DNA from 3 places in the Caballeronia sp. LjRoot29 genome. Region 1 is predicted to be linked to each of the others. Evidence: predicted binding sites of a transcription regulator. Region 1 holds the regulator's gene; each other region holds the start of a gene.

Evidence for each region. Region 1 encodes LexA, which represses DNA repair genes until DNA is damaged. Its sites were predicted from a motif close to ACTGTATNNNNATACAGT; they were not measured.
Region 2: the regulator LexA is predicted to act here: its motif matches at 1,714-1,731, upstream of imuA (translesion DNA synthesis-associated protein ImuA).
Region 3: the regulator LexA is predicted to act here: its motif matches at 1,440-1,457, upstream of ACSQ83_RS21770 (putative DNA modification/repair radical SAM protein).

Annotation. Positions count from the first base shown of each region.
Region 1 covers NZ_CAXUPU020000008.1:34,971-39,162, reverse strand. The annotation lists gene ACSQ83_RS11755 (universal stress protein) at 1-342, shown strand, start outside; gene ACSQ83_RS11750 (DUF2939 domain-containing protein) at 426-1,067, opposite strand; gene ACSQ83_RS11745 (hypothetical protein) at 1,225-1,611, opposite strand; gene lexA (transcriptional repressor LexA) at 1,774-2,430, opposite strand; gene ACSQ83_RS11735 (sulfate ABC transporter substrate-binding protein) at 2,724-3,773, shown strand; gene cysT (sulfate ABC transporter permease subunit CysT) at 3,940-4,192, shown strand, end outside.
Region 2 covers NZ_CAXUPU020000041.1:11,388-15,579, forward strand. The annotation lists gene ACSQ83_RS30755 (hypothetical protein) at 1-103, opposite strand, end outside; gene ACSQ83_RS30760 (DUF3717 domain-containing protein) at 296-526, shown strand; gene ACSQ83_RS30765 (response regulator) at 1,059-1,457, opposite strand; gene imuA (translesion DNA synthesis-associated protein ImuA) at 1,739-2,449, shown strand; gene ACSQ83_RS30775 (hypothetical protein) at 2,470-2,799, shown strand; gene ACSQ83_RS30780 (H-NS histone family protein) at 2,938-3,237, opposite strand; gene ACSQ83_RS30785 (hypothetical protein) at 3,429-3,830, shown strand; gene ACSQ83_RS30790 (SOS response-associated peptidase family protein) at 3,953-4,192, opposite strand, start outside.
Region 3 covers NZ_CAXUPU020000021.1:40,815-45,006, forward strand. The annotation lists gene araD (L-arabinonate dehydratase) at 1-1,254, opposite strand, end outside; gene ACSQ83_RS21770 (putative DNA modification/repair radical SAM protein) at 1,472-2,683, shown strand; gene ACSQ83_RS21775 (UdgX family uracil-DNA binding protein) at 2,711-4,192, shown strand, end outside.

The sequences.
Region 1 (4,192 bases):
GATATGGCGTGCGGCCGTTTTGAGGACGCCGCCCGGGACATCCTGCGCGAAGGCGTGGAATGGCTGACCGAGCGGGGCGTGCCGGCGCAGGGCCACTTTGCGTTTGGGCATCCTATCGATGAAATTGCCGGGCTCGCTCAGAGCTTGCAGGTGGATTTGGTCGTGGTGGGGCATCGGTGCCGCACGGGCCTTGCGCGCTGGTGGATGGGCTCGGGCAACACGCCGCTGATGGATCGGGTGTCTTGCAGCATTTTAGTGGCGGTGTCGCCGACGGGTACATCCGCCGAACAGGAGGACGCTGCGCACGCGGCGAAGCCCGTGAAGGCCGAGGTGAGTGCCTGATAAGTAGATGGCTAAGCGGGTCCCGCTGGCCGCTCGCAGCAACCGGATAGCGTTCGGTTGCTGCGGTGAACCTGCTGGCTCGCCTAACTGTCGTTCAGTTCCACGGCGACCAGTTTCCAAGAGAACAACCCGTATCGCCGAAGAATGGCTGAATAGCGTGCTTCGCCGGTGCCATGCTGGTAATTCACCGCGAAAGTATTAAAACTTCGATACCCCGCCGTGGTTTGAGGCGGCGGTTTCGGTGCGGATGGCGCAGCGGCGGCAGGCGCCGGTTGAGCGGGCGCGAGCGGCGGCGCTTGCGCGGCTTCCGGAGACGCAACCACAGCGCCATTGGCCTCCGCCGGAACCGGCGGTTTCTCGCCAGGATCACCTCTTGGCGGTATGCCATTGAGAATAGCCGCCACGCCGTCGGGCGTTGCATACGAATCGACCAGCGGGCCGACTAGCGCCGCGCCAATCATGGCGCCGATTATCGCTAACGGATTGCCGCTTTTCTGTATATCGATTCTTCGGGTCAGCAACTGCCCGACCTGGTCCTTCAGGCTTTCACGTAGCAACGGAAAGTCGACGTACTGATTCACGGTCTGAGCGTCACGGGCGTCGGCGGCACGTTTTAGCCGATCGAGGGCAATATAGGGCGACGCATAAATCACACCGAGAACCGCCACAACAATAACAGCCAACAACGCAATAACAACGGACTTGCTGGTACGGGACAAAGGCATACGCGTGGGGACCTTTTGGCTGATGAGGTAGACGCGGCTCGAAATGCAAGAGTTGTGGCCAAACGAAAGGCCTAACGAGAGACCTTGGACGACTCAACCCTTGAATGGACCGCACCGGCGCCAGAACTATCCCCGCGAATTCACCGCGCCTTAAATATCAGGCGAACAATCCATCTTCAACGCCTGCGCGTTCCTCGTCGATGCAGCGGTCGATCATGCGCGATACCGCTTCGATATTGCCCACCATGATGACCCGCGACTCACCGCGATAAACCCGCACGGGTGCACGTTGCTCGGACTGCGTATGCACCGATGTACTCAACGATACCCGGGCGAACGCCGGTTGCCGCGAGGGCAAGACTGGCAATTCGCTGAAGAGATCAGGCGTGTCAGCAGGTTTTTGTGTCTTGCAGGAAATCAGCGAGCGCAGATGCCGCAAACGGCCAAATTCCCGGAATTGGCGAAACGAAAGCGGTGCGCGTGCTGCCGGCGCAAACGATGCGGATAAAAAAGAAGCAGAAAACAACCGGGCGAATCGTTCCATGATGTTTCTCCGATAACCGATGACAACCGATGAGAATAGGGCGCGCGCCGGTTCCTCGCGAATGCGATGTCCGTCACGCTTTATGGGGCTGGAATTCAAGCGCAGCGCGGCTGGGGAGAACATCCACCGCCGCCCTGCAAATCAGAAATCAACAATCAGAAATCAAAGCTCGCCGGAGCGGATCAACCCGACCGCAATACCTTCCAGCGCAAAGTCGTCGCTGCCTGATGCAACGAAGATATTCTCGTAATCAGGATTTTCAGCGATCAGTTCAACGCCATCTGGGCGACGTTTCCAGCGTTTCACCGTGACGTCGTCGCCGAGCCGTGCCACGACGATCTGCCCGTCCTTCGCCTCGTTTTTCTTCTGTACGGCGAGCAGATCACCGTCGAAGATGCCTGCGTCGCGCATGGAAAGACCGCGTACCTTCAACAGATAGTCCGGCTTGCTGGAGAACAGTGCCGGGTCACAGGCGTAATGCTGGGAGATATGTTCCTGCGCAAGGATCGGGCTACCGGCCGCCACGCGCCCGACCAGCGGCAACGACAACTGCATGATGCTGGCGTGCGGCAACGTGAACTGGTGAGGGCCGTCGTCAAGACTGCCATTAGTCAGCAAACGAATGCCGCGCGATGAACCCGCAGCCAGCTCGATCACCCCTTTACGCGCCAGCGCCCGAAGATGCTCTTCGGCGGAGTTAGCCGAGCTAAAACCGAGTTCAGCCGCGATCTCGGCGCGCGTGGGCGGAAACCCCGTACGTTCGATAGCGCGCTGGATCAGTTCGAAAACCTCTTGCTGCCGCGCAGTCAGTTTGCTCATTTTGGTCACGTGCATTTGCCCCTTTATGGCCGGTCGTCCACTGTATGGATGAACAGATGCCTGTAGTTTTATACAGTATTCGACGCTTTTCAAGCTTTACTTTAAGTTCGACGTCGTCAGAACCACACAGAGGCCCCAAACACGGTGCTCCAGCGGCTCTTTGATGGCCGCAACGCCGCTTCCAGTCTTCATTAGCACTTTTTGATCTAAAAGAATGAATAACAATTATTTTTAATAATGAAAGCCCATCGATAGACTCGGCTGCTCAAACACATAAGACGGGGAGCGGGGCAATGCTGAGTCGGAATTCGGGGTGGGGCGCACGGGCAAGGAAGCTGGTTGCCACGACGGTGATCGGGGCAGCGTCGGCGACCGGGATGATCGTGGGAACGATCTCGCTGGCGCACGCCGACACGTCGTTCCTTAACGTGTCGTATGACCCGACGCGTGAGCTGTACCAGGACTTCAATCAGGCTTTCGGCAAGAAATGGAAGGCTGAAACCGGAGAAACCGTCACGTTCAAGCAGTCGCACGGCGGCTCAGGCGGTCAGGCGCGCTCGGTTCTCGACGGTTTGCAGGCCGATGTAGTGACTCTGGCGCTGGCCTATGACATCGATGCGCTCGCGGGCAAGGGGCTCGTGGCGCAAGACTGGCAGAAGCGCTTGCCGGACAACGCGTCGCCGTACACATCGACAATCGTGTTTCTCGTGCGCAAGGGCAACCCGAAGCAGATCAAGGACTGGCCGGACTTGCTCAAGCCGGGCGTGTCTATCGTGACGCCGAATCCGAAGACATCCGGTGGCGCGCGCTGGAACTATCTCGCGGCATGGGCGTACGCAGAGCATCTGCCGGGTGGCAACGCGACGACCGCCAAGGAATTCGTGACCAAGCTTTATAAGAATGCCGGCGTGCTGGATTCGGGCGCGCGGGGTGCGACCACCAGTTTCGTGCAGCGCGGGCAGGGCGACGTGCTGATCGCGTGGGAAAACGAGGCGTTCTTGTCGCTGAAGGAATTTGGCTCGGACAAGTTCGAGATCGTGGTGCCGTCGGTGAGCATCCTGGCTGAACCGCCGGTCGCCGTAGTCGACAAGGTCGTGGATCGTCACGGCACGCGCAAGCTGGCCGAGGCGTACCTGAAGTATTTGTATAGCGAGGAAGGTCAGGAGATCGCGGCGCGCAACTTTTATCGGCCGCGTTCCACTGCCGTTCCTGCTGCGCTGACGAAGCAGTTCCCGAAGATCAAGCTCTACACGATCGATGATTCCTTCGGTGGCTGGACCAACGCGCAAAAGACGCATTTCGCCGATGGCGGCGTGTTCGATTCCATCTATCAACCGCAGTAAGCGTAATGGTTTGAAAGGCAGCATCGCCGGCGCTCATGCGCTCGCGATGCTGTAGTCGTAAAGAAGTTTGAAACAACACCACGGCCGCATAGACGGCCTGTAATCAACCCGAAGCTCGACCCCGAAGCGCCGTCCCCGCGGCGCGGCGGAACTGGATGATTCACGCATGACGACCTTCACTTTCCGCAAGCCCAGCGCGCTGCCGGGCTTCGGCCTGACGCTCGGCATCACGGTGGCGTATCTGAGCCTCGTAGTGCTGATTCCGCTCGCCGCGACCTTCGCCAAGACCGCTACGCTCGACTGGGCGACGTTCGTGCGCGCCGTTACGTCGCCGCGCGTGCTGGCGTCGTATCGGCTGACGTTTTCGGCGGCTCTCGGCGGCGCGCTAATCAACGCCGTGTTCGGCTTTCTCGTGGCGT
Region 2 (4,192 bases), on a different contig from region 1:
CCCATGCTTCAAGCTTTGTCAGCCCTTCGGAAGCCAGCTGATACCGGCAAAGCAAAGCCGGTGGTTCGCTGCGGCCTTGTTCTTCCTTATCGCGGCGAGCCAAACGGTGGCTTCGGGGGAAACCGCTGCTGATACAACTTCTGCAATGCGTGCCTTCAATACACCGGCACTTGGTTCCTCAGGCGCGCCCGATGCACCCGCCATCATTTTTTCACCGCGACCTATGCAGCTCCCGAATTTTTCGATAATGTACTGTACATCCATACAGTATTTATGAAGATCGACGGTGTGTCTTATGACTGTTTATACGATTGAGCAGGTCGAAGCAGCGATAAACTATTGGCGTGTTCACGATGCGACCGGGGAAGATGCCGCGCTCTGCGCAAGTGCGCGAGTCTTAGCCGATGTCTACGGACTAATGATCTACCACCATGCGTCATCGGTTTCCGCAGGTACGTTCACCGCAGAACAACTTCATGCCGTCGAGGTGGGTCTTACGCAGGCAGCACAATCGTCAGGGCACTAAAGATGCGGGCAGTACTCAATCGTGCCTATCCAAGCGTCGGCAACGACAGTGATGTTGACCACTGGCAATTTGATTTCTCCCTCGTCGATTCGAACGGTGTGGTTCTGTACGACACAATTGACATAGCGACTGTCCGAACGGTCTCACAAAAGCATTCGGTCGGATCATTTCAGGCCATGTGTAAGGCGATCCTAGGGACCGCCGCCCACGATTTTCATCGCTTGGTAGGACAAGAATTTGCCAGCGAATGAGAGTTCAGTTGGATGAGTATCTGGAGATGCTGTCGGGTATTATCATTCACGAGCGAAGCGTCGACAGACAAGTTCAACCACTCTGTTCCATAGCCACACGGCGCGTCGGTCGATTTCGTTTTGTTTCGAGGAAGGTCTTCCAACCAAGCACGGCGCGCCATGCATCTGCCACGCATCGGTTCGGCCCGCCACCAAACCAAGATAGCAGGCCACTTTCAGTGGCTCCGCCTCGGTAATCTCCTTGATCCCCATCTTCAGAAGGTTGCAGCGCAAGGCTGCGGCTAAATCAAACCCTCTGCTGCCCCGGGCGCTGTAGGAGACAAACCTGCTGCTGTTTGCCACTCTTGCAGAACCCGCGCCAGCAAATTGAAGGTAATGGGCTTATGAAGATACCCGTCGAATGCGGCGAAATCGTCGTCCCCTAGATCGGCCCGGCCTGTAATGGCAATCATATATGCGTCTTGCGAAGCTCCTTCGCTACGGAGGCTCTCACACGCCACTCTGCCGTCACCATCGGGCAGCTCGACATCCGCCAAGATGAAATCAAACGGACGTGAGTAAGCGAGAGCGCGCGCTGTCTCACAATCGTGCGCGACCGTGACAGCATGTCCGAGCTTTTCAGCAAGCGCTGCAAGACTCACGGCGAGATCGCGGTCATCATCAAGTATGAGAATTTGCATGTGGTGTCCTTGGTTGTTTGGCAGCAGATGCATCTTTACGCAAAAAAAATGCCAATCGTGCAGCAGACCTTACCGGATTCTTCTGCATAATCAATGGATTAAGCTCAGCATGACGCCCGTGGCGTTCCCTGATCACCTTGGCCCAACTAGAGGCAGATCTCCCTGAAACTTGCAAGCAAATATCGGTGTGGAATAGGAGAAAGGCGCCTTTAGCCATAATCTCATTTGGACCTAATTTTTGCTCGTGGCTATAAAAGCTGTATATATGTACAGTACTTTGCATGAGCGCTTTACCGAACCATATCGAATCGATCCACCCAAGCCTTTGGCGAGGGACGCAATTGGCGCGCGCCCATGGGCGCACCGTAGACACGGGTTACCCCGCACTATCAGCCGAGCTGCCTGGCGGCGGCTGGCCGTTGGGGACCATGACCGAGTTGCTTTTACAGCAAGCCGGCGTCGGCGAAATGCGCCTGTTGGGTCCTGCCATGGCGGCGGTGTCGAATAAGCGCTCGATTGCACTGATCGCGCCGCAGCAGATTCCCAATGCACACGGCTACGCCTTTATGGGCATAAATCCGAGCAAGCTCATGTGGTTAAAGACTGCTAAGTCATCCGATGCGCTGTGGAGCGCGGAGCAGATCCTGAGAGCAGGCAGCTGCGGTGCACTCGTGCTCTGGCAGCAACATATCCGCGCCGAGTCGCTCAGGCGCCTGCTGCTGGCCGCACTGAGTTCCGAGATGTTGTTTGTCGTCATGCGGCCGCTGGCGCGTGCCCAGGACTCGTCGCCGGCGCCCCTTAGACTTGCCGTTCGGGCGGTGGCTGAGGGCGTCGCCGTCGAACTGATCAAGCGCAAAGGTCCCGCTGCACCGGCGCCGATTATGGTCAAACTTTTTCCGTCGCCCAACTTGATCAGCGAGCATCGTCGCGTTCAGCGGCGCACCGTCGAACTGCCCGCGCCTGCGCTCGAGCACGCCGCGATCACCGAATAGTTCGTACCGAGATCGATGCGATGGCCAAAGCCCTCCCTGAGTTTGCACCATTGAGCCTAAAAGAACTCCGTTCGCTCTGGAAAAAATACCGAGGCAACGAAGATATCGAGCGGCTCGTGTTGGAAGTTCAGTTCAGCCGGGGTGTGATCAACGAAGTCGACAGTTATTTCAAATCAATTCATCAGGCATGGCGGCAAGAGAATCTAGGTGAATTGATCGCGATCGAAAAATTGCGGCTTTTGTTGGTCAAGCAGCACCTGCGGCAGACCGTCCTCGCCGAGATCAAGCCGGCGCCCAAGGGAACGAAGCCATCTGAGCCACCTGAGCCCGAACCTGCGTTGATCGATTGACGGGGCCCATGGCGCACATCGAGGCGGGCCCGATAATCGTCGGAACAACAACGACTTATGGGCTTTCAAGTGATGTTGTCCACAACGCTGTCCACAAATTGTGTGGACAACATCGTAGGCTCGGTATCGTGGCGAGGATCAGTCAGTGATAGCGAACTTGTCGCGATCCTGGTCCGCGATCCAGCGAGGGGGCTTGCCGCGACCGCTCCAGGTCGCGCCCGATGTGGGATCACGGTATTTCGCAGCGACAGGCGCCGATTGCTTCCGCGGGCCGCGGCTACTGCGTGGCTCGAGGTCTTCGGGCTTGACTTCGTATAGGGCCATTTGCTCACGGATCCATTCGATCGCGTCGCCGCGCTCGGCGTTTCTCAACTCTTCAATCTGCTTTTCCAGTGCTTCACGTTGCGCCAGCAGGGCGCGGTATCCAGTGTTCGTCATGTGGGTCGTGTTTTCTTCTATGATTAGTGATGTGAGTTCGACCGATCATGGCTCCGGCCGTTCCAAAAACGAAGATACGGCAAAGCAGGTACGTGCGCCGCTCTGTGCCGATTGTACGTTGACCAGGCCGTGTGACGGCGAAGCGCAATCGACCTTGGACGATTCGACATTAGGTCAGGACAAAAATTAAAATGAGCACGCAACTAAGCAATCGGTGCAGGACATCCCTATACCGTGTGATATTCGGTAAGCCCAACAGTAACGACGAACGCATCGTTTTCCTGATGGCCGGCAGCCGAGAAGCTGCGTCCAAGCGGGCGGCATCGGTACTTGCGGCGCTCTTTGACATCGAGCCGCTCGAAGTCTATCTGTACAACCTCGCGTCCTTCGTCGACCTGGTCGATTTGGGCGTGAGCGACGACGAAGACCTTCGTATTTTCGAACTGGGTTGGAAGGGACCAATGGTCAGTGTATGGGCGGAACACCCCCTGTTCCTCACCGACGATTCATCGCTCCTTGGCAAGTGGGCCGAACTCTACGCGGACCTCGCAAGCGCGACGGCAGTGGAAGCAATCAGACGCGCTCGCTCTTGAATGGTCCCGCGGCCGCGCTGCTGTTCACTTCACTCACTGAACCTAGTCGTCCTTCTGAATGGAGGTTCTAGTGGCGGTCCAAGCGTCTACGCTCTCTGAACGTATTTGCGGTTCTCCTCCGCTCAAGCGGCGAGACGATACTCGTAATACGGCTGATGACGATCGTCGAGAATGGCGTACTGAGCCGCCAGGTTAGCCGGATCCGGATTGAGCCACGCGTTAATGTTCTCGGGCTTGATCGGGACAATACAGCGGTCGTGACCGGCGAGCGCGATTTCCGCAGGGGGATCGTCTGTGACGGCGGCGAACGACAACAAGTCCGGCTCGCCTTTGCCTGTCCACTTCGACCACAGGCACGCGAT
Region 3 (4,192 bases), on a different contig from region 1:
AGCCGGCCCGCGCGCCTTCAGCAGATGCTGCTCCATGGCGGCCGGCTTGATCACGGCGCCATCCGGCGCGAGGTTGCCGGTCAGCACCGCGAGGCCATCGCGTTCAACCACCGGATTGGCACGCTTGCGGATCACGTCGTCGTCGAAGATCTCCGCGCCCGCGATGTTTTCGCCGAGCGTCGATCCGCTCACTGTCATCTGCGTGCCATCGATCAGGCTGCCCAGTTCCACGAGCAATGCGCGCAAACCGCCTGCATAGAAGAAGTCTTCCATCAGGTATTTGCCGGCCGGGCGCAGGTTCGCGAGCACCGGCGTGATACGCGCGAGTTCATCGAAGCGTGCGGTCGTCAGGTCGATGCCAGCACGGCGCGCGACCGCCACGAGGTGCACGATTGCGTTCGTGGAACCCGACATGGAGAGCACGGTGGTGACGGCGTTATCGAAGGATTTCGCGGTCAGGATGTCGGAGGGTTTCTGGTCGATCCAGACCATTTCCACAATCCGCTGGCCCGTCAGCGAGGCGAATTGCGCGTGGCGTGAGTCGACTGCGGGTATCGATGAAAAGCCGGGCAGCGTCAGGCCGAGCGATTCGGTGGCGGTGGTCATGGTCGACGCCGTGCCCATGGTCATGCAATGGCCCGGCGAGCGCGCGATGCCGCTTTCGATGCCTTTCCATTCCTCTTCCGTGATCTTGCCCGCGCGCAGTTCCGCCCAGTATTTCCAGGTGTCCGAACCGCTGCCGAGCGTGCGGCCGTTCCAGTTGCCGCGCAGCATCGGGCCGGCGGGCAGATAGATACTCGGCAAGTTCATGCTGATCGCACCCATCAGCAGGCCGGGCGTGGTCTTGTCGCAGCCACCCATCAGCACGCAGCCATCGAACTGGTACGACTTCAGCAACTCCTCGGTTTCCATCGCGAGGAAGTTTCTGTACAGCATGGTGGTCGGTTTCTGGAACGGCTCGGCGAGCGTCATCACGGGCATCTCGACGGGGAAACCGCCAGCCTGCCAGACACCGCGCTTGACCTCCTCCACGCGTTGCTTGAAGTGCGTATGGCACGAGTTGAGTTCGCTCCATGTATTGACGATGGCAATGACCGGCTTGCCCATGTAATCGGATGGGTGATAGCCCATTTGCGCCGTGCGTGAACGGTGGCCGAACGAGCGCAGATCGTTCACGCCATACCAGCGGTAGCTGCGTAATTGTTCGGGGGTCTTGCGAGGGGCGGTGGGTTTCGCGGGCAGATTCGAGGACAAGCTGGTTCTCCTTGATAGCGCTATCAACACGCTCTTGAATGAGCGAATGGTAACGCTATCATTGGCGAGCGTCCGTCAGGGATTTCACGCATAAGAGGGCGGCTGCGAGCGCAGATCGACGGGATTTCAGCCGCAGGAATGCAAGCGTAAAAACCCTTTGCTTCGACCCGACAGCCCCGTACAATACTGTATATATATACAGTAAAGCGCGGACGAAATGGAACTGCTCAAGAAGCTCGAAGTGCTGGCAGACGCGGCGAAATACGACGCGTCTTGCGCCAGCAGCAGCGCGCCGAAACGCAGTTCGCGAGGTGGACCCGGGCTGGGATCGAGCACGGGCGCCGGTATCTGTCACAGCTTCACGCCGGATGGCCGCTGCGTGTCGCTACTGAAAATCCTCCTGACCAATTTCTGCCTGTATGACTGTCAGTACTGTGTGAACCGTCGGTCCAGCAACGTACCGCGTGCGCGCTTCACGCCTGAAGAAGTGGTGGACCTGACACTGGATTTTTACCGGCGCAACTACATTGACGGCCTGTTTTTAAGTTCCGGCGTCATCCAGTCGTCGAACTACACCATGGAGCAACTCGTTCGCGTCGCGCAGTCATTGCGTGAGGACCACCAGTTCCGCGGCTACTTGCACCTGAAGACCATTCCCGACGCGGATCCGGGACTGATCGCACAGGCCGGAAAATATGCTGACCGGCTAAGTGTCAATATCGAACTTCCGACCGAGATCAGCCTCGAACAGCTCGCGCCTGAGAAGAGTGCGCGCACGATCAAGCTGGCCATGAGTTCAATCCGGCTTGGACAGGACGAAGCGCTCAGCGACAAAAAAGCGCCTAAATTCGCACCCGCTGGTCAAAGTACGCAGATGATCGTTGGTGCAGACGCTACGGACGACCGCACCATTTTGCGTACAGCCGAGACGCTATACGGGTCGTATAAGTTGAAGCGGGTTTACTACTCGGCGTTCAGCCCGATCCCCGACAGTCCTTCCGCCCTGCCCTCGCAGGCGCCGCCGCTGTTGCGCGAGCACAGGCTTTATCAGGCTGATTTCCTGATGCGCGGTTACGGCTTCAACGTGGCCGAACTGTTCGGTGAAGCCGGTTCGTTGTCGCTTGATATCGACCCGAAGCTTGCGTGGGCGCTGTCTCACCGGCATCAGTTTCCGGTCGACCTCAATCGTGCGCCGCTTCGCATGATTGCGCGCGTGCCAGGAATCGGCATGCGCAATGCCCAACGGCTGGTGGAGCTGCGTCGCTCGCGCGCGGTGCGTTACCAGGATCTCGTGCAGTTGCGCTGCTCGATGGCGAAGATCAAGCCGTTTATCGTCACGCAGGATTATCGGGCGCCATTGAAAGACGTGTCGTCGGAACAGTTGCGGCGAGTGCTGACGCCGCCACCTGTGCAGCTCGCGCTGCTGTGAGCGCGCATGTTAGCGAGCGGACATTCGATGCAAACCATCGCCATCGAGAATACGTATAGCGCGTGGCGCGCCGCCGCCCTGCGGATGCTCGCGGCAAACGTGTCCCCGGAAGCCATCGACTGGCGGGTCGACGACTTTGCGCATGGTGCTGCGAACGGTCATGTGGAGCCAACCAGCGGTTCGTTCAATTTCGACGCGAACCAGACCGGCAACGACGAGGCGGTGTCCGCGCCGCGTCCGTTCCAATCTGCCGTGCCGCCGCTGGTAGTGGGTATTTCGAAAACACTTGCGGCCCAACTCAGCGATGCCGCGTTATATCGGGATCCACGTCGCTGGGCGTTTTTGTATAAGGTCATTTGGCGATGGCACCAGGGCGATCGCGCCGTTGCATCGCCTGCCGACGTCGACGGTGCACGCCTGCAGCAAATGGCAAAAGCGGTTCGACGTGACAAACACGACATGATCGCGTACGTGCGCTTTCGCCAGTGCGCTCACCATGCCGCGGGCGAGCCGGAGTACGTCGCCTGGTACGAACCCGCGCACGACATCCTTGCGTGGGGCGCCGAGCGGTTCGCCCAGCGCATGGGCCGCTCGACCTGGCTGATCGCCACGCCGTCAGGCGCTGCGTCGTGGGACGGCGTCACATTGCACCTGAAATACGGTCACACAGAGCGCAGCGCGATTGCGCCCGACGCCGCCGAGGCGCTCTGGCTCGCGTATTACCGCAGCACCTTCAATCCGGCGCGGCTGAATGAGACGGCCCTGCATCAGCACATGCCGGTTCGTTACTGGAAGGGACTGCCTGAAGGCCTGCTGATTCCATCAATGATCAGCGAAGCGAAGAGTGGTGCTCGACGGCTTGCGCAAGCGAGCGGCGTCGGTGCGCTGGATGGGAAAGCCATTTCTGTCGAAGCCGAAGCGGCGCAGCCGTCGCGAACCGCGCCCAGTTCACTCGACGCGTGCCGCCGGTGCGAGCTGTGGCAGCACGCAACGCAGGCCGTGGAGGGCGAAGGTCCGGCGGATGCGCGCATCGTATTGCTGGGCGAACAGCCCGGGGACCAGGAGGACCTGAGCGGCAAACCATTTGTGGGACCCGCGGGGCAATTGCTTGACGAGGCCATTCAGCGTGCGGGGTTGCGTCGAAGCGATCTCTATCTGACGAACGCGGTCAAACATTTCAAGTGGACACCACGGGGCAAGCGCCGGCTGCACAAAACGCCGGCGCAGCGCGAAGTGCAGGCTTGCGCTGTCTGGCTCGAGCGTGAATTGCAACGCGTTCGCCCCGCTGTCATCGTCACGCTAGGTGCGACGGCGCTGGGCGCATTGCTTGGTGAAAAGGTCAGTCTGCAAGGGTATCTCGGCGATTCGTTCGAGCTGAATGGCATGCAGGTGATCGCGACCTATCATCCGTCGTTTGCACTACGTCGGGACGACGCGGGAGGACGTGAGCAGGTCACCCTGGCGATCAGCGACGCGTTGGCGCGCGCGAGAGACCTGACGAATCAGCGA